2 regions of the Inquilinus ginsengisoli genome follow, and region 2 is predicted to be linked to the other one. Evidence: predicted binding sites of a transcription regulator. Region 2 holds the regulator's gene; the other holds the start of a gene.
What was found. Region 2 encodes LexA, which represses DNA repair genes until DNA is damaged. Its sites were predicted from a motif close to ATGTTCTANTTTGGTTC; they were not measured.

Region 1 (11,483 bases), on a different contig from region 2:
CCTGGGCGACATAGGCCAGCACGGCATAGGCGCCGCCGAAAGTGATCACGGCCATCGTGCTGAAGAAGCCGCCGATCTGGGTCCACACGCTGGCTGAGCCTGTGAACGCCCACACCAGCACGACCGGCCCCAACCAGAGGGGCAGCCAGATCGCCAGCACCCGAACGGCGCGGGACCAGGACGGCTCGGCATGGGTCAGTTCGCCGCGCTCGAACATCGCGTCGACCACACCGACAAAGGCTGGCCCCGCTGCACCGGCCTTGTGACCGGCGCCGGTGAAGGATGCCGGCGCATGCCTGCTGCCGATCCAGCCGATGATGCCGGCCGCGAGCACGATGATCGGAAAGGGTATCCTTAGCGCATAGATGCCGACGAAGGCCGCCGCTGCGATGGCGATCATCGCGCGATTTTTGAGCGCCCGGCGGCCGATGCGGATCACAGCCTCTATGACCACGGCCAGGACCGCGGCCTTCACGCCGAAGAAGATCGCGTCGACCACAGGCACCTGCCGGAAGCAGGCATAGAGGATGCTGAGGCCGAGCATCACGAACGCGCCCGGCAGCACGAACAGGATGCCGGCCACCAGCCCGCCCGCCGTCCGGTGCAGCAGCCAGCCGATGTAGATCGCCAGCTGCTGCGCCTCCGGTCCCGGCAGCAGCATGCAATAGTTCAGCGCATGCAGGAACCGCTGCTCGCCGATCCAGCGCCGCTCATCCACCAGCATCCGGTGCATCAGCGCGATCTGGCCGGCCGGCCCCCCGAAGCTGAGAAGACCGATCCTGGCCCAGACCTTCAGCGCCTCGCCGAAACTGGGCCGGGCGGCCTCCGAGGATCCGGAGGCCGCTGTCGAAATCGTGGACATGATCCGCCCTCACGCCGGCTTGGTGGTGGAGGGCCAGTTGTGGGTTTCCTCGGTCGCGTCCCTGCACCAGCGATACAAGGCATCGTAGAGCACCATGCTGGCGTCCAGCTGCTCCAGATCGTCGCGGAACATCCGCGACAGGCCGAGGGCGGCCGCCAGGAAGCCGGCGGCCTGGGGCACGAGGTCGAGCCGGGCGGTGTCGGCCGCCCGCACGATCACGGCCAGGCGATCCAGGGCCTCGGCCCGCAGCCCGAACTCCCCGACCATCGTGTCGAAGGTGCAGGTTTCGCCGCGATGACTCCAGAACACACCATCGATGTCGAAGGGCGTCGCGCCGAACCGGTCCGCCACCAGGGGCACCTCGGCGGGCGCCACGAACAGGAAGACGGCATCCGGATCGACGAAGCGGCGGATCAGCCAGGGGCAGGCGATGCGATCGACCTTCGGCCGGGCGCGCGTCACCCAGACCGTCCGGCCCGAGGCATCGCGCGGCGGCAGCTTGTCGACGGAGACCAGAAGCCCGCCGGCATCGCGCCAGGCCTCGAAACCGCCTTCCAGCGACTCCGCCTCGGCGCCCTCATGGCGCAGCCAGGCCGCGACCCCCTGGCTGAGCTTCTGGCCGCGCTGGCAGACGACCACGACGTGCCGATGGGCGAACCCGGAGGCCCACGCCGGGACCGCCTTGAAATCGCGGCGGATGGCGGTGGGCAGAAGCCGCGTGTCGGCGTCGTAGTCCTCGTCCGTGCGCACGTCGACGATCATCGGCGCCTTCGGCATGCCGATGAGGCGGGAAAGCTGAGAAACGGTGATTTCAGTGTTCGATGGCATGAGCGTCCGTCCCGTGTCGGGAGCATGGACGCGATATTCAGGCTGTCGCCTCACGGGGCAATCGCGAATAACCCCTTGCCATCAGGATACGCAGAAGGCCGCGCCTGTGCAACGTCAGACGGGGCGCGCCCTACTCCCCGCCCGATTCCTTCCGCAGGCCGGACAAGGCGACGATGATGCCGTGCAGCGTCCGCACCTCTTGGGTCGACAGCTGGGCCCGCTGCAGGAAGGCGCGGATGTTGCGCTGCATGCTCGGCCGCTTTTCCGGCACCCGGAAGAAGCCGCGGGCGTCGAGCGCCTGTTCGAGATGCTCGAACATGTTGACCAGTTGGTCCTTGGTCGCGGGCGGGGTGTCGTCCTCATAGGACAGCTGCCGTTCCGGCGTCGCGTCGCCGGCGGTGAACCATTCGTAGGACACCAGCAACACGGCCTGGGCCAGGTTCAGCGAGGAGAAGGCCGGGTTCAGCGGCACGTTGACCACAGCGTCGGCCAGGGCGACGTCGTCATTGGTCATGCCGGCCCGCTCCGGCCCGAACAGAATGCCGCAATTCGTGCCCACGGCGTGATGCGCCCGCATCTCCTCCGCCGCCCGGCGCGGCGTCACCACCGGCTTCAGCTGGTCGCGCAGCCGCGCCGTGGTGGCGTAGACGGCGGTGAGGCCGGCGATCGCATCCTCGGTCCGCTCGAACACCCGGACCTGGTCCAGCACGGCGTCGGCGCCGGAGGCGGTCGGCACCGCCCTGGGGTTCGGCCAACCGTCGCGCGGCCGCACCAGGCGCAGGTCGGTCAGGCCGCAATTCAGCATCGCCCGCGCCGCGGTGCCGATGTTCTCGCCCATCTGCGGCTCGATCAGGATGATCGCCGGGCCGCCGGTGCGCGGCGTCTGGGTCTGGTCGGTGCCGGCCATCAGATCGGGGCGGCGCCGGAGCGCAGCAGCTTGGTGGTGAAGCTGTCGCCCAGCGCCTCGAAGGACGCGTCGATGATGTTGGTCGAGACCCCGATGGTCGACCAGCGGCTGCCGTCCGAATCCTCGGTCTCGATCATCACCCGCGGCATGGCCCCGGTGCCGTCGTTGGAGCGGAGGATGCGGACCTTGAAGTCGACCAGGCGCAGCGGCTTCAGCGCGGGATAGGCCGGCTCCAGCGCCTTGCGCATGGCGTTGTCGAGCGCGTTGACCGGGCCGTTGCCGAAGGAGACCTCGTGCAGGGTCCTGTCGCCGACCCGGACCAGCACCGTGGCCTCGGATTCCTGGACGATCTCGCCGCGGGCGTTGAAGCGCCGCTCATCGACCACGGTGAAGCGCTCCATGGTGAAGAAGGACGGCACCTGGCCCAGCATGCGCCGGGCCAGCAGCTCGAAGCTGGCGGCGGCGGTGTCGTAGGAATAGCCCTCGAACTCGCGCTGCTTCACCAGGTCGACCAGCCGCTCGACATTGCGGTCCTTGGGGTCGATGGGAACGCCGATCTCGGCGAAGCGCGCCAGGATGTTCGACCGCCCGGCCTGGTCGGAGACCACGAGGTGCCGGCGGTTGCCCACCCGCTCCGGCGCCATGTGCTCGTAGGAGCGCGGATCCTTGGCGATGGCCGACGCGTGCAGCCCGCCCTTATGGGCGAAGGCGCGGCCGCCGACATAGGGCGCGCTGGTCTGCGGCGCGCGGTCCAGCCGCTCGTCGAACCAGTGGCTGAGCTCGGTCAGCGAGGCCAGCCCGGCCTCGGTCACCCCGGTCTCGAAGCCCATCTTCAGGGCCAGGGTCGGGATCAGGGTGATCAGGTTGGCGTTGCCGCAGCGCTCGCCCAGGCCGTTCAGCGTGCCCTGGACCTGGCGCACCCCCGCCCGCACCGCCGCCAGGGTGTTGGCCACGGCGTTGCCGGTGTCGTCATGGGTGTGGATGCCCAGCCGGTCGCCCGGGATGTGGCGGGCCACGGCGGTGACGATCTCGCTCACCTCATGCGGCAGGGTGCCGCCATTGGTGTCGCACAGCACCACCCAGCGCGCGCCGGCCTCGAACGCCGCCTTGGCGCAGGCCAGGGCGTAGTCCGGGTTGGCCTTGTAGCCGTCGAAGAAATGCTCGCAGTCGAAGCCGAGCTCGCGGCCGCGCCCGACCACCTCGGCGACGCTGTCGCGGATCAGCTCGATGTTCTCCTCGCGCGGGATGCCCAGTGCGATGTCGACATGGAAATCCCAGGTCTTGCCGACGATCGAGATCGCCGGCACGCCGCTGTTCAAGAGCGCCGACAGGCCAGGGTCGTTGGCGGCGCTGCGCCCCGGCCGCCGGGTCATGCCGAAGGCGGTGAACAGGGCGTGGTTCATCTTCGGCGGCGCCGCGAACAGCGCGTCGTCGGTCGGGTTCGCGCCCGGCCAGCCGCCCTCGACATAGTCGATGCCCAGCGCGTCCAGCCGCCGGGCGATGGCGATCTTGTCGGCGACCGAGAAGTCCACGCCCTGGGTCTGCGCCCCGTCGCGCAGCGTGGTGTCGAACAGGTAGAGCCGCTCGCTCATCGCCTCACCATTCCCGGCGCCACAAGGTGCGGTCCGGCTTGTCTTCGAGCGCGACGCCGGCCGCGACCAGCTGGTCGCGGATGCGGTCGGCCTCGGCGAAGTTCTTGGCCGCCCGCGCCGCCCGCCGGTCGGCGATCAGCGTCTCGATCTCGGCATCGGTCAGGCCCGCCCCGGCCTTGGGCTGCCAGCGGAACCAGTCCTCCGGGTCCTGCTCCAGCAGGCCCAGCAGCGCGCCGCCGGCCAGGATCTCGCCCTTCAGCCGGGCCTGCAGCACCGGATCGGTGGTCTTGTTCAGCGCCCCCGCCAGATCGTGCAGCGCGGCCAGGGCCTGCGAGGTGTTGAGGTCGTCCTCCAGCGCGCTGCGCACCAGGTGCGGCGCATCCTTCGGCTCGATCGCCGCCACCGCCCCGGCGCCGCGCAGGGCGCCGTACAGTCGGTCCAGCGCCGCCCGCGCCTGCCGCACGCCCTCCTTGGTGAAGTCGAAGGGCTGGCGGTAATGGCCGGATAGCAGGGTGTAGCGCAGCGCCTCGCCGGGGAACTCTTCCAGCAGCTCGCGCGGCGTGTAGAAGTTGCCGAGCGATTTCGACATCTTCTCGCCTTCGGCCATCAGGAAGCCGTTGTGCAGCCAGTAGCGCGCCATGGCTGGGGTGCCGTGGGCGCAGCGGCTCTGCGCGATCTCGTTCTCATGGTGCGGGAACACCAGGTCGATGCCGCCGGCATGGATGTCGAAGATGTCGCCGAGATGGGCGGCCGCCATGGCCGAGCACTCGATATGCCAGCCCGGCCGGCCGCGGCCCCAGGGGCTGTCCCACCCCGGCTGGTCGTCGGCCGATGGCTTCCACAGCACGAAATCGGCCGGATCCCGCTTGTAGGGCGCGACATCCACCCGGGCGCCGTCGATCTGCTCGTCGCGGTTGCGGCGCGACAGCTGGCCGTAATCCGGCATCGACGGCACGTTGAACAGCACGTGGCCCTCGGCGGCGTAGGCATTGCCCTTGGCAACCAGGGTGCCGATCATGTCGACCATCTGAGGGATATGCTCGGTGGCGCGCGGCTGGATGTCCGGCACCCGGGCGCCCAGGGCGGCCATGTCCTCGGCGAAGACCTCGCCGGTGCGCTGGGTCAGCGCGCCGATGGTCTCGCCGTTGGCCTTCGCCCGCTCGATGATCTTGTCGTCGATGTCGGTGATGTTGCGGACGTACGTCACCCGCGGATACTGCGACCGCAGCAGCCGGTACAGCACGTCGAACACCACGATCGGCCGGGCGTTGCCGATATGGGCGTAGTCATAGACCGTGGGGCCGCAGACATACATGCGCACATGGCTCGGGTCGATCGGGACGAAGGCTTCCTTCGTCCGGCTGAGCGTGTTGTGCAGGGTGAGCGCCACGGGTCGGAATCCTACTGGTCTGGCTTGCGGTCCGGCCGGTCGGTCGGGACCGCGACGATTACCAGATCAGGCCCGTGGCGTCCAAGGTTCCGGCCGCAAGGCAGCCCGGTCAGCGACGCTTGCCGAACCAGCCCTTGCGCTGCGGCACCACCGGCGCGCCGGCCATCAGCGGCGGCCCGGCGGGGCCGGCCTCCGGCTCGTCGAACTGGGCGGTCAGCGACGGGCGGTGGGCGCGGGCCTGGGCGGGCTGGCGCGGCGCCTCGGTCGCCATAGCCGGGCCGAGGCGGCCGGGCTTCGCGACGGCGGGCGGGCCGACGCGCAGCCGCGGCGCCGGCTCGGCCAAGCGCGGAGTCGGTGCAGGCTCCGGGCGCAGAGCCGGGGCTGGTTCGGGCCGGCGGGTGGCCGCGGCCGGGCGGGGAGCCATCGGGAGCGTGGCCGAGAGCCGGGCCGGTATTGCGGCGGGAATCGGGCGGCCGAGGAGCGCGCAATCGACGAAGCGGTCGCATTCCGCCTGGAACAGCGGGTCGGTGCGGCGGGCCGGACCGATGCCGATCACCTGCCGGCCGTGGCGGCGCAGGCTGCGCACCAGCGGCAGCAGCGCGGCGCTGCCGGTCACCAGCACGACGGTGCCGACATCGCCGTCGATCAGCGCGACCTCCAGGGCGTCGACCACCAGGCGTAGCGCGGCGGCGTCGCGGCCCGGCTCGGTCTCGGTGGTCTGGACCTGGTCGAAGCCGTGGCGGTGGGCGACGCTGCGCAGATCCGGCAAGGCCGCCCAATCGGCATAGGCGATGCGCCGGGCCGGGCGGCAGACGGTGTCGAGCGCGCCGAGGATACGGGCAAGGCCCTCCGGCTCGTCAGCGGCGAGCGAGGCGACATCGAGGAAGACCGCGGCCACCGGCAGCGCCGGGGTCTCTTGGGCAGGCGAAGTCTCGTCGGTCATGATCGCTTCTTAACCCGGCCGGCGGGGTGCCGCCAAGGGGGGCCGGGTTAAGATTTGGTATGCCGGGACGTCATGCCGCGCGGCCGGCCAGCCGCGCCGCCACCCGCTCCCGCCCGATCAGCGGCAGCAGGCCGCGCAGTTCGGGGCCGTGGTCGAGCCCGGTCAGCGCCAGGCGCAAGGTCAGGAACAGCGGCTTGCCCTTGATCCCGGTGCGGTCGCGCACCGCCGCGGTCCATTCGCCCCAGGTGGCGTCGCCCCAGGGCTCCGGCGGCAGCACCGCGGCCGCGGCCTCGAGCAGCGCGGCGTCGGCGACGACCGGCCCGACCGGCCCGGTCACCACCCGCCACCAGCCGGCGGCATCGTCCAGGCGCTGCAGGTTCGGGCGCAGAACCGCCCAGGCCGCCTCGTCCACCGCGCCGAGACCGAGGGCGGCGAGCCGGTCGCGCACCGCCGCATAGGGCGTCTCGTGCAGGATGCGGCTGTTGAGGCGCTGCAGCTCGGCCGGGTCGAAGCGCGGGGTGGTGCGGGAGAATTTGGCGAAGTCGAATTCCGCCGCCAGCTGGCCGAGCGACAGCCGCGGCTCGATCGGGTCGGAGGTGCCGAGCTTGGCCAGCAGGCTGGCCACCGCCATCGGCTCGATGCCCTCGCCGCGCAGGCTGCGCAGCGACAGGCTGCCGAGGCGCTTGGACAGGCCGTGGCCCTCGGCGTCGGCGATCAGCGAGGTGTGGGCATAGCTGGGCGGAACGGCGCCCAGCGCCTCGGCCAACTGGATGTGCATCGCGGTGTTGGCGACATGGTCCTCGCCGCGCACCACCAGGGTAATGCCCATCTCGGCGTCGTCGACCACCGAGCCGATGTGGTAGAGCGCCCGTCCATCCTCGCGCACCAGCACGGGGTCGGAGATGTCGCGGCCCTCGAAATGGACCCGGCCGCGGACCTTGTCCTGCCATTCGACCGGCCCATCCGCCATCCGGAAGCGCCAATGCGGCCGGTGGCCCTCGGCCTCCAGCCGGGCGCGGTCGGCGTCGGTCAGGGCCAAAGCGGCGCGGTCGTAGAGCGGCGGCAGGCCGCGGGCCAGCAGGCTCTTGCGCTTGAGCTCCAGCTCCTCCGCCGTCTCGTAGCAGGGGTAGAGCCGGCCGGACTGCTTGAGCCGGTCGAGCGCCGCCTGATAGCGGCCGGTGCGGTCGGACTGGCGCGAGAAGCCGTCCCAGCCGAGGCCGAGCCAGAGCAGGTCCTGCTCGATCGCCGCGGCGAATTCGGCGCTGCCCCGTTCGGTGTCGGTGTCGTCGAGCCGCAGCAGGAAGCGGCCGCCCGAGGCGCGGGCGGCGAGCCAGCAGACCAGGGCGGTGCGGACATTGCCGACATGCAGCAGGCCGGTCGGGCTGGGGGCGAAGCGGGTGACGATCGGGGTCGGGTCGGTCGCAGGCAGAGCAATCATGGGCTGGGACATAGCACGATCCGCGCGGCAACGGAAAAGGCCCGGAAACCCGGGCCTTCTCTGTCGCAAATCCGTCGGGAGCAGCCCGGCGCGGATCACTCCTCGGCGGCGTCGCCCTCGTCGGGGCCGCCCGTCGCCATCATCTTGTCGGAGACCAGCCCGGCATTGCCGCGGATCTTGGCCTCGACCGTCTTCGCCACCTCGGGATTGTCGCGCAGGAAGACCTTGGCGTTCTCGCGGCCCTGGCCGATGCGCTGGCCGTCATGGGAGAACCAGGCGCCCGACTTCTCGACCACCCCGGCCTGGACGCCGAGGTCGAGCAGTTCGCCGGTCTTCGAGATGCCTTCGCCGTACATGATGTCGAATTCGACGACGCGGAACGGCGGCGCCATCTTGTTCTTCACCACCTTGACCCGGGTCTGGTTGCCGGTGACGGTCTCGCGGTCCTTGATCGCGCCGATGCGGCGGATGTCGAGCCGGACCGAGGAGTAGAACTTCAGCGCGTTGCCGCCGGTCGTCGTCTCCGGGTTGCCGAACATCACGCCGATCTTCAGCCGGATCTGGTTGATGAAGACGACCAGGGTGTTGGAGCGCGAGATCGAGCCGGTGAGCTTGCGCATCGCCTGGCTCATCAGCCGCGCCTGCAGGCCGGGCTGGCTGTCGCCCATCTCGCCCTCGAGCTCGGCCCGCGGCACCAGCGCGGCGACCGAGTCGATCACGATCACGTCGATCGCGCCGGAGCGGACCAGCGTGTCGGTGATCTCCAGCGCCTGTTCGCCGGCATCGGGCTGCGAGATCAGCAGCTCGTCGATGTTGACGCCCAGCTTGCGGGCATAGCCGGGGTCCAGCGCATGTTCCGCGTCGACATAGGCGCAGGTGCCGCCGGCCTTCTGCGCCTCGGCCACGACATGCAGCGCCAGAGTGGTCTTGCCCGAGCTTTCCGGGCCGTAGATCTCGATGATCCGGCCCTTCGGCAGCCCGCCGATGCCGAGCGCGATGTCGAGGCCCAGCGAGCCGCTCGAGATCACCTCGGCCTCGACCTGGGGCCGTGCCCCGAGCTTCATCACCGACCCCTTGCCGAAGGCGCGTTCGATCTGGGTCAGGGCGGCTTCAAGCGCCTTGGTCTTGTCCATCGGGGCTCTTTCCACAACACGGAGAGTCGGGATCGACATCACCTGTCCCTTTCCAGTTGCATGGCGCCGCGGCCACGTCAATGCAGTCCTTGTACACGTTTTGTTCACGCCGAGCAATACGCCTTGTACAGCCCCCTTCCGCAACCGGAACTTCGCAAGCAGGATCAAGGCGTACCGGGCTAGCACTGGGACCGGGAGAACGAATCGATGCCGAAGGACGCCACGCTCGACCGCCACCTTGCCCGCATCCAGCGGGTGATCGACCACATCGCCGACCATCTCGACGACCCGATCGATCTCGACCGGCTGGCGGCGGTCGCCTGCTTCTCGCCTTACCATTTCCACCGGGCCTACCGGTACCTGCTGGGCGAGACGGTGGCCGATACGGTGCGGCGGCTGCGGCTGCATCGCGCGGCGGGCACCCTGCTGGAAGCCGAGACGGCGATGGCGACGGTCGCCCGCCGCGCCGGCTACGGCAGCACCGCCGCCTTCAGCCGCGCCTTCGCCGGCGCCTATGGCCGGCCGCCGGGCGCCTATCGCAACACGCGCCGGTCGTTCCCCTTCGCCCCAACCGAAGGAGATACCATCATGCCCGACGTGACCTGCCGCACCCTGGCGCCGATCCGAGTCGCCGCCGTGCGGCACACCGGCCCCTATCTGGAGATCGGCCGCAGCTTCGACACCCTGGTGGCCTGGGCCCGCGCCCGCCAGCTGCTGGGGCAGGCCACCCGCAGCCTGGGCCTCTACCACGACGACCCGGGGGCGGTCGCCGCCGCCGACCTGCGCGCCGATGCCTGCCTGGAGGTGCCCGAGGGCATCGCGGCGGAGGACGGCGTCGCCATCCTGACCGTCGCCGGCGGCCCCTATGCCGTGCTGCGGCACACCGGCCCCTATGCCGAGCTGGAGCGGTCCTACGCCTGGCTGTACCGGACCTGGCTGCCGACCAGCGGCGCCGAGCCGGCGGAAGCGCCGATCTTCGAGGAGTACCTAAACGACCCGCGCACGACTCCGGCCGCGGAGCTCGTTACCGACATCCACCTGCCGATCCGGTCGATGCCGGAGGGCTGAGGCTGGAAAAAATGCGGCCCGGGACGCCGGATGGCGCCCTGGGCCGGAACGGGCCTCAGTACAGGTCGAGCAGCCGGTCGGTGGCGAGCGGCAGGGTGTCGTTCGGCTTGCAGGTCACCGCCTGCTGCCAGGTGCCAGCCGCGGTGGAGGCGAAGGAGCCGACCGGTCGCGGGCCAGCGGATTCCTCCGGGACCGAGACCGGGTTGGGGCCGGTGGGGACGCCGATCGTCGCGAAGGCCGGCACCCGCTGCGGCGGCGCGCCCGCGGCCACCGGGACGGCGGCGTAGGGAATGTAGGTGTTGTCGTCCGCCGCGTTGTCGGCAGGCCCGCTGGCCCGGCGCGTGGCACGGCGGTCGCGGTGGCCGGAGACCGGCGCCATTGCCACGACCCCGCCGGGGAACCGCGAAGCAGCGGTGGCCGGGACCACATAGGGCGCGTTCCGCGCCGCCGGAGTCGCGGCGCCCGGCGCGGAGACGGGCATCGCGGCCCCGGGCGTCAGGCCGACCGGCTGGCCGGGGGCCGACGCTTCGGCCGGATAGCATTTCGGTACCGCCAGGCACTGGAAGGTCGCGCCCTTCCGGCCATCGATCACGTCCTCGGCCTTGAACACGGCCAGGCGGTTGATCTTGGCGCATTGCGAATTGGCGTAGATGGCGGCCTGATCCGCACTGTTGATGAAACCCGCATAGTCGACGCGGGTCTCCTTCGGACTCACCGGATCGATCCCGCAGGCCGAGACAGCGAGAAGAGCGGCGATAAGCGCTGCGCCACGATACATCGAAAACCCTCGATCTGAATGCCCCGCCGGCACCTTAGCACGAGCCGGGGCCGAGGCGGAGGTGCGAACGCGCGTTTCGACCGCGAAGACCGGAAACGGCCCTCCGGAGACGGCGAAGACGAGAACGGCGCCTTTCGGCGCCGTGTGCGGATCAATCGTCGCGGTGGGTACGCTCCAGCCGCTCGTGGCGCTCCTGCGCCTCGAGGCTCAAGGTCGCCGTCGGGCGCGCCTCCAGCCGCTTGACGCCGATCGGCTCGCCCGTCTCCTCGCAGAAGCCGTAGCTGCCGTCCTCGATCCGGCGCATCGCCGAATCGATCTTGGACAGGAGCTTGCGCTCGCGGTCGCGGGTCCTGAGCTCAAGCGAGCGGTCGGTCTCGGCGGAGGCCCGATCGGTCAGATCCGGCTCCTGGATGCCGCCATCCTGCAGGCTGCTCAGGGTCGCGTTGGATTCGGCGAGGAGCTCGGCCCGCCACTTCAGAAGCTTTCGCCGGAAGTACTCCAGCATCATCGGATTCATGAAGTCTTCGTCATCCGACGGATGATA
Region 2 (11,483 bases):
GTGGGTGGCCTACACCGTCTCGTCCTGGCCGCTGGCTGCCTTCACCGTGCCGGCGATGCCGGCCTGGGGGCTGTTGGCCGGCGCCATCGGCGGGCTGTGGCTCTGCCTCGCCGCGGGCCGCATGCGCCTGCTCGGGCTGCTGGCCATTCCCATCGTGCTCGCTGCCTCGCTGTTCGCGCCGGCGCCGCAGATCCTGGTCGACACCACCGGCCGGCTGGCGGCGGTGCAGGGCACCGACGGGACCCTGACCTTCTCCACCCGTCGCAGCGAGCGCTTCATCCGCGAGATCTGGCTGCGGGCCCAGGCCGTCACCGAGGATGCCACGGCGTGGCCGCAGCAGGGGGAAGGGGCGGGCGGGCGCCTGGCCTGCGATCCGCGCGGTTGCCTGTATCGCCTCGGCGCCGTCACGGTCGCCTTCACCCGCAGCGGCGAGGCCTTCGACGACGACTGCTCGGGCGCCGACCTGGTGATCACGCCCCTGGTCGCGCCGCGCTGGTGCCGGCCGCGCTTCGGCGTCTGGGACCGCTTCGACCTGCGCCGCAGCGGCAGCATCGCGGTCGACCTGTCGGGGCCGGAACCGATTGTGGCCACGGTGGCCGAGGCGGTGGGCGACCGGCCCTGGGCCCCGGCCGCGTTCCGGCCGGCGCCGCCGCCGAATTGACCGAACGATCGGTCAGCGAATCACGCCCGCCCCTCGGCGTTCCCGGCCTTTGCGGCGTCCAGCACCTCGGGATAGGGGTAGTTCAGCCCCAGCAGCTGGCGCAGGTCCGGGCTGGCCTGTTCGACGAAGGCGCGGGGCAGGGCTGCCGGCATGTCCTCCATCGGCTTCACGAATTTCGGCAGATACTGGATCAGGATCGCCGAGCGGTCCTGCTGCGACCGGTTCGGCATGGCGCAGTGCCAGACCGCGCCGAAGAACACCACGGTGTCGCCCGGCTCGCCCAGCATGCGGGCGCAGCGGTCGTAGAACCGGTCGCTCTCGGTGGGATAGCGCAGCTCCGCCTGCGTCCCCGGCACATAGGCGGTGGCCCCGGTCTCCTCGGTGAACGGGTCCAGCATGATCGTGGCCTGGGCGTTCAGCGGGAAGCTGGCGTTGATCCGCACCGGATGCGACTCCGGCTTGTGCAGGTCCCAGTAGGGATAGTCGATATGCGGCTCCTGGCCCGGCCCGCCGGGCAGGATGCGGTTGGCGGCGATCGAGCCCATGATGAACTCGCTGCCCAGGAAGGCCCGCATCACCGTCATCAGCGCCGGATGCGCCGCCATGCGCGAGAACACTTCGCCCTTGGCCAGCAGGTTCCACACCCGGCGCTGCAGGGCGATCTTGCCCTCCTGCTCCGCGGCGCCCTGGAAATGGGTGACCTTGGCGGCGGCCGTCCCCTCGGATTCGCGCATCACCACCGCCCGGGCCGCCGCGACCTCCTCGGCCGTGAACAGTCCGCGCAGCACCACGGCGCCGGGGCCGTTGATCAGTTCCGCCACGATCGCCGCCGGGTCCAGCGTGTCCGGAGTGTAGATTTTCATGCCATCCTCCCTATCCTGGCCGCCAGGGTAAGCTGGTTTGCAAGCGCTTGCAAATCGAGTCGGCATGGCTAGGATTCGATAGGGGCGGCGGCAATCCGCCCGGCATGGGGAGGCCCGCATGGGGAGGATGCAATGACCGGGATGCTGCGCATCGGCCTGATCGGCGCCGGCTACATGGGCAAGGCGCACAGCATCGGCTTCCAGATGGTGCGGACCGCCTTCGCGCCGCCGCTGATCCCGGTCTGCGAGATGATCAGCAGCACCACGGCCGAGGGCGCGGCCGGCCATGCCGCGGCCTGGGGCTGGAACCGGTCGACCGCGGATTGGCGGGCGCTGGTCGCCGACCCCGCGGTCGACGCCGTGATCATCGCCACGCCGCCGCGCACCCATCTGGCGATGGCGACCGCGGCGCTGCGGCTGGGCAAACCGGTGTTCTGCGAGAAGCCGCTGGGCTGCGACCCGGCCGAATCGCGGGCGCTGGTCGAGGCGGCGGAGGCGGCCGGCGTCGCCACCATGGTCGGCTTCAACTACATCCGCACCCCGGCCAGCCAGCTGGCCAAGCAGATCATCGAGGCCGGTGAGATCGGCGACGTCATCCAGGTCACCGCCGAGCATGTCGAGGACTACCTGCACGACCCGAAGGCGCCGGCGTCCTGGCGCACCCGGATCGCCACGGGGACCGAGGCCGGGGCGCTGGGCGACGTCGCGCCGCACATCGTCAACGCCTGCCTGCGCCTGGTCGGGCCGATCGAGTCGCTGGTCGCCGACCTCAACACGGTGCGGGCGACGCGGCCCGGCCCGCAAAGCGAGGAGCGAGTGGAGAATGACGACCAGGGCCAGATGCTGCTGCGCTTCGCCAATGGTGCCACCGGGTCGCTCAGCTTCAGCCGCGTCGCCGCCGGGCGGAAGATGGGCTACACCTACCGCATCACCGGCACCCGCGGCGCCCTGGCCTTCGACCAGGAGAACCAGAACGAGCTGTGGCTGTACGATTCGGCGCGGCCGGCTTCGCGCCAGGGCTTCCAGCGGCTGCTGACCGGGCCGGCGCACCCGGACTACCTCGCCTTCAACCAGGGCGTCGGCCACGGCACCGGCTACAACGAGCAGATCGCGATCGAGGCGCGCGACTTCCTGCAGGCGGTGGCGACCGGCCAGCCGGTGTGGCCGACTTTCCGCGACGGCTGGGAGGTCGACCGCGTCACCGCCGCGGCCCTGCGCTCCGCCCGTGACCGCGCCTGGGTGCGGATCGCCGACGTCTGAGGCATCAGACGCGCAGCCGCGACCGTGCGGTCGGCGACAGCAGCGCGACCTCGGGCGCCCGGACCAGATGTGGCAGCAGCGCCGCGGCGAAGCCGGGCATGCGGGCGAGGACGGCAGCGTGGCGTTCATAGGCCGCCCGGTCGGGGAAGCGCGAGAACCAGACGAAGACCCGGGTGTCCTCGCGCACCGGCAGGGCCGGGAAGGTGTTCTCGCTGTGCTCGCTGACGAAGATCGCCAGGATCGGCACGCCGGCCTCGTGCAGCATAGCGACCAGATCGGTGTCGAACACCGTCATGAATCCGGCCTCGGCTGCCGGGTGAAGATGCCAGGTGGTGGCGACCACGATGCCGCCCGGGGCTGCGGTGCTGCCCTGGGGCGGGCGGCCGGGCCCGAGCGGGAAGCCCGATTCCGGATGGGCCGGGCGCAGCAGCAGGACATCGTCCGAATCGATCATGGTGGCGTTGGCGGCCGCGCGGTTCGCCTGCCACACCGGCCCGCCATAGAAGGCCTGCAGCGCCGCCGCCCGTGACGGCATGTCGGCGAAGCCGCGCAGCCAGACGAACTGGTCGGGCGCGTCGAGGTCGCGGAACTGGCCGATGAGGGTCATCCCGGTGGCCTCCTGGCTTTCCAGGAACTCCCGTTCGAACAGGTCGATCAGCACGTCGCGCCGGCCGGGATGCAGCGTGTAGCGCCGCAACTCGACGATCGGGCTGAGGGTCCGAACCATCACCTGCTGCCCGTTGTCCTGCATGATCGCCTCCCAGTTCATTTAAAACAGACCGGTTGTCCGGTTCTAAAACAGACTGATTGTCCGGTTGAGTCAATATGCTACCCTCCGGCCATGGCAAAGACATCGGCAGAGCCCAAGCGCAGCTACGATCCCGAGGGCATGCGGCGACGGCTGTTGGACGTGGCGGCGGAGGCGTTCCAGTCGCGCGGCTACCAGGGCACCGGCATGCACGAGATCATGCGCATCGCCGGGACCACGGGCGGGGCGCTGTACCATCATTTCCCGACCAAGAAGGCGCTGGGGCTGGCGGTGATCCGGGACCGGGTGGCGCAGGAGGTCGAGGAGACCTGGTGTGCCCCGGTCCGGTCGGCGCCGGATGCGCTGGAGGGCATTGCCGCGGTCTTCGCCGGGATCGCCGAGGGGCTGGAGCGGCGCGGCGCGGTCTCCGGCTGCCCGCTCAACAACCTGGTGCTGGAGCTGTCGCTGGCGGATCCGGAGTTCCGGCTGGCGATGCAGGCGCTGTTCGAGGCCTGGCGGGCCGCGATCGCCGAGCGGCTGCGCGCCGACCAGCACTCGGGCCGGCTGGCGGCGGCGGATCCGGACGATCTCGCCACCTTCGTCGTCGCCGCCTATTCCGGGGCGATGGCGCTGGCCAAGGCAGAGCAGAGCGCGGCGCCGCTCAGGGTCTGTGCCCGGCAGCTGATGCAGGTTCTGGAAGGGCTGCGGGTGGCCTGACCTACAGGCTGCCGCGCTCCACCAGGGCGATCTCGAACAGCCGGCTCCGCAACTCGTGGGCGGGATCGGCGAGGCGGGCGGCGATCTCGCCGATGGCGTGGCGCACCATCTCGGCCATCGGCTGGCGGATCGTGGTCAGGCTGTAGCCGGGCCAGGCGGCCAGCTTCATGTCGTCGAAGCCGACCACGCCGATCTCCTCCGGCACCCGCACACTCCGCTCGCGGCAGGCGTCGAGCGCGCCGAGGGCGAGGATGTCGTCGCCGCAGAACACCGCATCGGGCCGATGGGCGTCGAGCAGCGCGTGCATCGCCCGCCGGCCGTGCTCATGCGAATAGTCGCCGGCGTAGTCCACGGCCACAGGCTGCAGGCCGGCCCCGGCCAGTTCCTGGGCGAAGCCGGCGGCGCGGTCGATCGACGACGCATCCGACGGCGCGCCGCCGAGGAAGGCCAGGCGCCGCAGCCCGCGCGCCAGCATCGCCTGCGCCGCCAGGCGGCCGCCGGCGACATTGTCGACCGTCACCACCGGCACCGGCGCATCGGTCCCGGCCCGGCCGAACACATGCACCACCGGCAGCCCGGCCCGGGCGCAGGAGGCGGCGAAGCCCTCCGGCGGCGCCGAGGTGGCGATCAGCACGGCGTCGACATTGTATTGCAGCATCATGTCGAGCGCGGCCGCGGCGTGGCCATCCTCCGACAGGTTGGCGATCAGCGGCCGCAGCCCGCGACGCTGCAGCTCCCGCGTGAACAGGTCGAACACGTCCATGAAGGCGGGGTTGGCGAAATGGGTCGAGACCAGCCCGACCAGCTCGGTCCGGCCGGTCATCAGGCTGCGCGCCAGCTGGTTGGGGCGGTAGCCCAGCGCCTCGGCCGCCGCCAGCACCCGGGCCCGCATCCGGGGCGAAACGCTGGCGTGTTTGGTGAAGGTGCGCGAGACGGCGGAGATCGACACGCCGGCCGCATCCGCGACCTGCTGCGCCGTCGCCCGTTCGACGCCGCCAAACGGGCGCGGCCCGGCACGGCCAGTCATGGCGTGCCGGGCCGCGTGATGGCGAGCCCTGGCTGGTGAGGCCGCAGGTTACGAATAGGTCCGCAGCAGCCCGACCAGGCGGCCCTGGATGCGGACCCGGTCCGACGGCAGGAAGCGGGTCTCGTAGGCCGGGTTGGCGGCTTCCAGCCCGACCGATGCGCCCTTGCGCCGCAGCCGCTTCAGCGTGACCTCGTTGTCGTCGACCAGGGCGACGATGATCACGCCGGCGTCGGCGGTGTCGCAGCGGCGGATGATGACGGTGTCGCCGTCCAGGATGCCGGCCTCGACCATGCTGTCGCCGGCGACTTCGAGCGCGTAGTGCTCACCCGGGCCGAGCAGCGAGGCCGGCACCTGGGCGAAGTTGTGCTCCTGCAGCGCCTCGATCGGCATGCCGGCGGCGATCCGGCCGTAGAGCGGCAGGCGGACGCCGTGCTCGGCATTGACCAGATCGGCGCGCTCCAGCTTGCGGCCGGGCAGGGGCGTGTCGCTGCGCAGCGGCCGGAAGGGGACGACATTGTCGTCGTCGGTCGCCGCCGGGGCGTCGGTCTTGAGGCAGTCGGGAAGGCGAAGCACCTCGAGCGCCCGGGCCCGATGCGGCAGGCGGCGAATAAAGCCGCGCTCTTCGAGGCCGGTGATCAGTCGATGGATGCCCGACTTCGACTTGAGACTGAGGGCGTCCTTCATCTCGTCGAAGGAAGGACTGACGCCGTCCGCCTCCAGGCGGCGATGAACGAACAACAGCAGCTCCTGTTGCTTACGCGTCAGCAAGGCATCCTCCGTTTTCAGGGCCGCGGTGCGGCCGAATCCCTGGAAACACGATAGGAGGAACAAAACAAAAACACAAGGCGCTAACTTTGTCGCACCCGACTCTTTACTTCCTCGCAACAATCGCCGGGTCAGATCCCGTCCGTGAACAGCACCGCCTCGACCGCATCGCCGCGCGCCGCCGCCGGCGCCAGCGGCGGCCGGATCACCAGCCCGTCGGCGGCCGCCAGCAGCGACAGCATCGAGCTGTCCTGGGCCGGGAACGGGGTGGCGACCAGGCCGTTTTCGGTGCGCTCGATCCGCGCCCGCAAGTAATCCTCGCGCCGATCATTGGCCGGCAGGTCGCGGCCCAAAGTCGCCGCGATCCGGTCGTCCGGGAGCGCCGCGCCCTGCAGCGCCAGGATCGCCGGGCGCAGGAACAGCCAGCCGCAGACCATGGTCGAAACCGGGTTGCCGGGCAGGCCCAGCATCGGGGTGTCGTCGAGCCGGCCGAACATCAGCGGCTTGCCCGGCCGCATCGCGATCGTCCAGAAGTCGAGCGCCAGGCCGCGCCCGCCCAGCACCGAACGGATCAGGTCGTGGTCGCCGACCGAGGCGCCGCCGGTGGTGACGACCAGGTCGGCGCCGCGCGCCCCGGCCGCCAGCGCGGTCAGCGACTCGGCATCGTCGCGGGCGATGCCGAGATCGATCGGCTGGCCGCCGCAGCTGCGGACCAGGGCGGCGAGGGCGTGGCTGTTGGAGCTGACGATCTGGCTCGGCCCCAGCGCCTCGCCCGGCATCACGATCTCGTCGCCGGTCGCCAGGATCGCCACCCGCGGCCGGCGGCGGACGCGCAGCCAGGGATGGTTGGTCGAGGCGGCGATGCCGATGTCGCGCGCGGTCAGGCGCCGGCCGGGCTGCAGCAGGGTGTCGCCGGCGCGGAAGTCCAGCCCGGCCTTGCGGACATAGCGGCCGGCACCGGCGCCCTCGCGGATGGTGACCGAATCGCCTGATGCGTCGGCATCCTCCTGGATCACCACCGCGTCGGCGCCCGCGGGCAGCGGCGCGCCGGTGAAGATGCGGACGCATTGGCCCGGCCCGACCGTGCCCTCGAAGCGGCCGCCGGCCGGCACCCGGCCGATCTCGCGCAGCGTCGCCGGCACCGTGGCGACGTCGGTGGCGCGCACCGCCCAGCCATCCATGGCGGAGACGTCGAGCGGCGGCTGGGTCAGCCGCGCCACGACCGGCTCGGCCAGGATCCGGCCCAGGCCCTCGGGCAACGGCACGGTCTCGGCCGGCAGGGCCTGGAAGGCGGAGAGGATGCGGGCGCGGGCCTCGGCGACCGGGATCATGGCGCGGCCTCATAGATGCCCGACCGCCCGCCGGATTTGTGCAGCAGGCGCAGGTCGGTGACCACCATGCCACGGTCGACCGCCTTGCACATGTCGTAGACGGTCAGGGCGGCGACTGAGGCGGCGGTCAGCGCCTCCATCTCGACTCCGGTGCGGTGGGTGACCTTGACCGTGGCCTCGATCTCGACCCGGCTGTGCTCCGCATCGCAGCGCAGCGCCAGCTCGACGCTGGACAGCGGCAGCGGGTGGCACAGCGGGATCAGGTCGGCGGTGCGCTTGGCGGCCATGATGCCGGCGATGCGGGCGATGCCCAGCACGTCGCCCTTGGCGTGGCCGCCGGCGGCGATCAGCGCCAGCGTCTCCGGTTTCATCTCGACCCGGCAGCCGGCACGCGCCACCCGGACCGTCGCCTCCTTGTCCGAGACATCGACCATGCGCGCCTGCCCGGCGGCGTCGAAATGGGTGAGGTCGCTCATGCGGCGGAGGATCTCGCCTCCGGCGTCAGCAGCGCGCGGGTGGCGGCGGCGACGTCGTCGTGGCGCATCAGGCTTTCGCCGATCAGGAAGGTGGTGGCGCCCACCCGGGCCATGCGGGCCAGGTCGGCCGGGGTGAACAGCCCGCTCTCGGACACCATCAGCCGGTCCCGCGGCACCTGGGCCGCCAGCGCCTCGGTGGTGGCGAGGTCGACCTGCAGGGTCTTGAGGTTCCGGTTGTTGATGCCGAGCAGCGGCGACCGCAGCTTCAGCGCCCGCTCCAGCTCCGCCGCATCATGCACCTCGACCAGCACGTCCATGCCGTTGTCGATCGCGGCCTGCTCCAGCTCCTGCGCGGTGGCGTCGTCCAGCGCCGCCATGATCAGCAGGATGCAGTCGGCGCCCAGCGCCCGGGCCTCGTCGATCTGGTAGCGATCGACCATGAAGTCCTTGCGCAGCACCGGCAGCTCGACCGCATTGCGCGCGGCGGTCAGATACTCGTCGGCGCCCTGGAAATAGGGCACGTCGGTCAGCACCGACAGGCAGGTGGCGCCGCCGTCGCGATAGGCGCGGGCGAGGGCGGGCGGGTCGAAATCCGGGCGGATCAGCCCCTTGGACGGCGAGGCCTTCTTGATCTCGGCGATCAGGCCGGTGCGGCCTTCGGACTGTGCCCGGCGCAGCGCCGCCAGGAAACCGCGCGGCGGGGCGGCGCGGTCGGCGAGATCCGCCAGCCGGCGAATCTCGGCCGGCGGCACCGCCGCCTTGCGCTGTTCGATGTGCCGACGCTTGTCGGCGACGATGCGTGTCAGCGTGTCACTCATGATTCCTAACCCTTGGCCGGGCCCTGGGTTGTGATCCGGGCCAGCCGTTCGAGCACATGGGCGGCCGTCCCATCGTCGATGATGCGCGCCGCGAGGTCGGCACCATCGGCCAGAGTGGTGACCTTGTCGGCAACGATGAAGGCCGCAGCGGCGTTCAGCCGCACGATGTCGCGATAGGCCCCGTGGGCGCCGCCCAGAACCGCGCGCAGCGCCGCGGCGTTGGTCTCGGGGTCGCCGCCCTTGAGGTCCTCGGGTTTGGATCGGGGCAGCCCGGCATCCTCCGGCGTCACCGTCAGGCGCCGGACCTGGCCGCCGCGCAGCTCGGCGACCGAGGTCGGGCCGGTGGTGGTCAGCTCATCCAGCCCGTCGCTGCCATGCACCACCCAGGCGACGTCGCTGCCGAGCTGGAGCAGGGCCTCGGCCACCGGGGCGACCCAGGCCTCGGCGAAGACGCCGAGCAGCTGGCGCTTCACCCCGGCCGGGTTGGCCAGCGGACCGAGCAGGTTGAAGATGGTGCGGGTGCCGAGCTCCTGCCGCGCCGGGCCGACATGGCGCATGGCGCTGTGGTACAGCGGCGCGAACAGGAAGCCGATATTGGCGTCCCACAATGCCTCGCGCATCACCTCCGGCGTCGCCTCGACATTGACGCCCAGTTCCGCCAGCACGTTGGCGGCGCCGGTCAGGCTCGATGCGGCGCGGTTGCCGTGCTTGGCCACCGGCACGCCGGCCCCGGCCAGGACGAAGGAGACGGCGGTCGAGACGTTGAACGACCCGGAACTGTCGCCGCCGGTGCCGCAGCAGTCGATGGCGCCCTCCGGCGCGTCGATGGTCACCGCCTTGTCGCGCATCACCCGCGCGGCGGCGGCGATCTCCTCCGGCGTCTCGCCGCGGACCCTGAGGGCCATCAGGAAGCCGCCGATCTGCGCCGGCGTGGCCTCGCCGGACATGATGATCTCGAAGGCGGCGCGGGCATCGGCCGCGTTCAGCGGCTGGCCCAGCGCGGCCTTGGCGAGGAACGGTCGCATCTCGGTCGTCATGCCGCGTTCCGCCGTTCGGCGATGGCCAGGAAGTTCTGCAGGATCTTGTGGCCGAACTGCGAGGCGATGCTCTCCGGGTGGAACTGGACGCCATGGATCGGCAGCGTCTTGTGCTGCAGCGCCATGATCACCCCGTCCGCGGTCCAGGCCGTGGCCTCCAGGCTGTCCGGCATGCTGTCGGGCGCGATGGTCAGCGAATGGTAGCGGGTGGCCTCGAAATTGTCCGGCAGCCCGGCGAGGACGCCGCCGCCATGGTGGTGCACCGGGCTGATCTTGCCGTGCATCGGCACCGGCGCCCGGACGATCCGGCCGCCGAAGACCTGGCCGATCGCCTGGTGGCCCAGGCAGACGCCGAACACCGGCACCCGGCCGGCGGCGGCGCGGATCAGGTCCATGCAGATGCCGGCCTGGTCGGGGTCGCGCGGGCCGGGCGAGATGACGATGCCGTCGGGCCGCAGCGCCAGCGCCTCGTCGACGGTCAGCGCATCGTTGCGCCGGACATCGGTGTCGGCCCCGAGTTCGCCGAGGTAATGCACCAGGTTGTAGGTGAAGCTGTCGTAGTTATCGATCAGCAGAAGCATCGATTTCGCCCTTTCGAGGCATGGGTATGGGGAGGGGGCGGCGGACGCGATCCGGCCGGCCTCACCATCGATGCGGCAGAGCATGGCGCTGGTCGCGATGCTGCTGCGAAAGGGTGCGTTCTCTAGACATGTCCCATCGGCCGATTGCCGCTGCGCGGTCGGTTGGCGAAGCGTACCGCATCTTCGGCGGCGCGCACCAGCGCCCGCGCCTTGTTGCGGGTTTCCTGGTACTCGCCCTCGGGGTCGCTGTCGGCGACGACGCCGCCGCCGGCCTGGATGTACAGGGTGTCGTCCTTCACCACCGCGGTGCGCAGGGCGATGCAGGTGTCCATGTCGCCATTGGCGCCGAAATAGCCCATCGCCCCGGCATAGACGCCGCGCCGCGCCACCTCCAGCTCGTCGATGATCTCCATCGCCCGGACCTTGGGTGCGCCGCTGGTGGTGCCGGCCGGGAAGCCGGCGGACAGGGCGGCGATGGCGTCATGCTCCGGCCCGATGCGGCCGACCACGTTGGAGACGATGTGCATGACGTGGGAGTAGCGCTCGATGATGAAGCGGTCGGTGACCTTGACCGAGCCGATCTGCGCCACGCGGCCGACATCGTTGCGGCCGAGGTCGAGCAGCATCAGGTGCTCGGCCCGCTCCTTCGGGTCGGCCAGCAAATCCTGTTCCAGCGCCACATCCTCCTCCGGCGTGGCGCCCCGGGGGCGGGTGCCGGCGATCGGCCGGATGGTGACCTCGCCGTCGCGCAGCCGCACCAGGATCTCCGGGCTCGACCCGACCACGGCGAAGTCCCGGAAGTTCTGGAACACCAGGAAGGGCGAAGGATTCAACCGACGCAGCGCCCGGTACAACGCGAAGGGGGGCAGGGTGAAGGGCAGGGCGAAGCGCTGCGACAGCACCACCTGGAAGATATCGCCGGCGCGGATGTACTCCTTCGCCCGCTCCACCACCGCGTGGTACTCCTCCCGCGTCATGTTCGAGGTCGGCTCCGGCAGGGCCGGCAGCACGCCCTCGGCCGCGGCCTCGCGGTGCGACAGGCTGGATTCGAAGCCGGCAACCACGTTGGACAACCGCTCGCACGCCGCCTCATGCGCCTTCTCCGCCGTCACCGCCGGGTCGGGGAAGACCGGGGTGACGATGGTGACGACGTCGGCGATGGTGTCGAACACGCAGACGATGGTCGGCCGGATCATGAT

Region 1: the regulator LexA is predicted to act here: its motif matches at 9,183-9,199, upstream of recA (recombinase RecA).

Annotation. Positions count from the first base shown of each region.
Region 1 covers NZ_JAVDPW010000014.1:90,019-101,501, reverse strand. The annotation lists gene chrA (chromate efflux transporter) at 1-862, opposite strand, end outside; gene E9232_RS31865 (chromate resistance protein ChrB domain-containing protein) at 872-1,744, opposite strand; gene E9232_RS31860 (RNA methyltransferase) at 1,821-2,597, opposite strand; gene cimA (citramalate synthase) at 2,597-4,189, opposite strand; gene cysS (cysteine--tRNA ligase) at 4,194-5,579, opposite strand; gene E9232_RS31845 (NYN domain-containing protein) at 5,689-6,522, opposite strand; gene gltX (glutamate--tRNA ligase) at 6,593-7,972, opposite strand; gene recA (recombinase RecA) at 8,056-9,132, opposite strand; gene E9232_RS31830 (AraC family transcriptional regulator) at 9,301-10,161, shown strand; gene E9232_RS31825 (hypothetical protein) at 10,217-10,876, opposite strand; gene dksA (RNA polymerase-binding protein DksA) at 11,091-11,483, opposite strand, start outside.
Region 2 covers NZ_JAVDPW010000006.1:476,451-487,933, forward strand. The annotation lists gene E9232_RS19260 (ComEC/Rec2 family competence protein) at 1-661, shown strand, start outside; gene E9232_RS19265 (phytanoyl-CoA dioxygenase family protein) at 682-1,524, opposite strand; gene E9232_RS19270 (Gfo/Idh/MocA family protein) at 1,657-2,784, shown strand; gene E9232_RS19275 (NIPSNAP family protein) at 2,789-3,535, opposite strand; gene E9232_RS19280 (LmrA/YxaF family transcription factor) at 3,626-4,249, shown strand; gene E9232_RS19285 (LacI family DNA-binding transcriptional regulator) at 4,251-5,276, opposite strand; gene lexA (transcriptional repressor LexA) at 5,325-6,044, opposite strand; gene E9232_RS19295 (molybdopterin molybdotransferase MoeA) at 6,173-7,372, opposite strand; gene moaC (cyclic pyranopterin monophosphate synthase MoaC) at 7,369-7,848, opposite strand; gene trpC (indole-3-glycerol phosphate synthase TrpC) at 7,845-8,666, opposite strand; gene trpD (anthranilate phosphoribosyltransferase) at 8,672-9,703, opposite strand; gene E9232_RS19315 (anthranilate synthase component II) at 9,700-10,284, opposite strand; gene trpE (anthranilate synthase component I) at 10,407-11,483, opposite strand, start outside.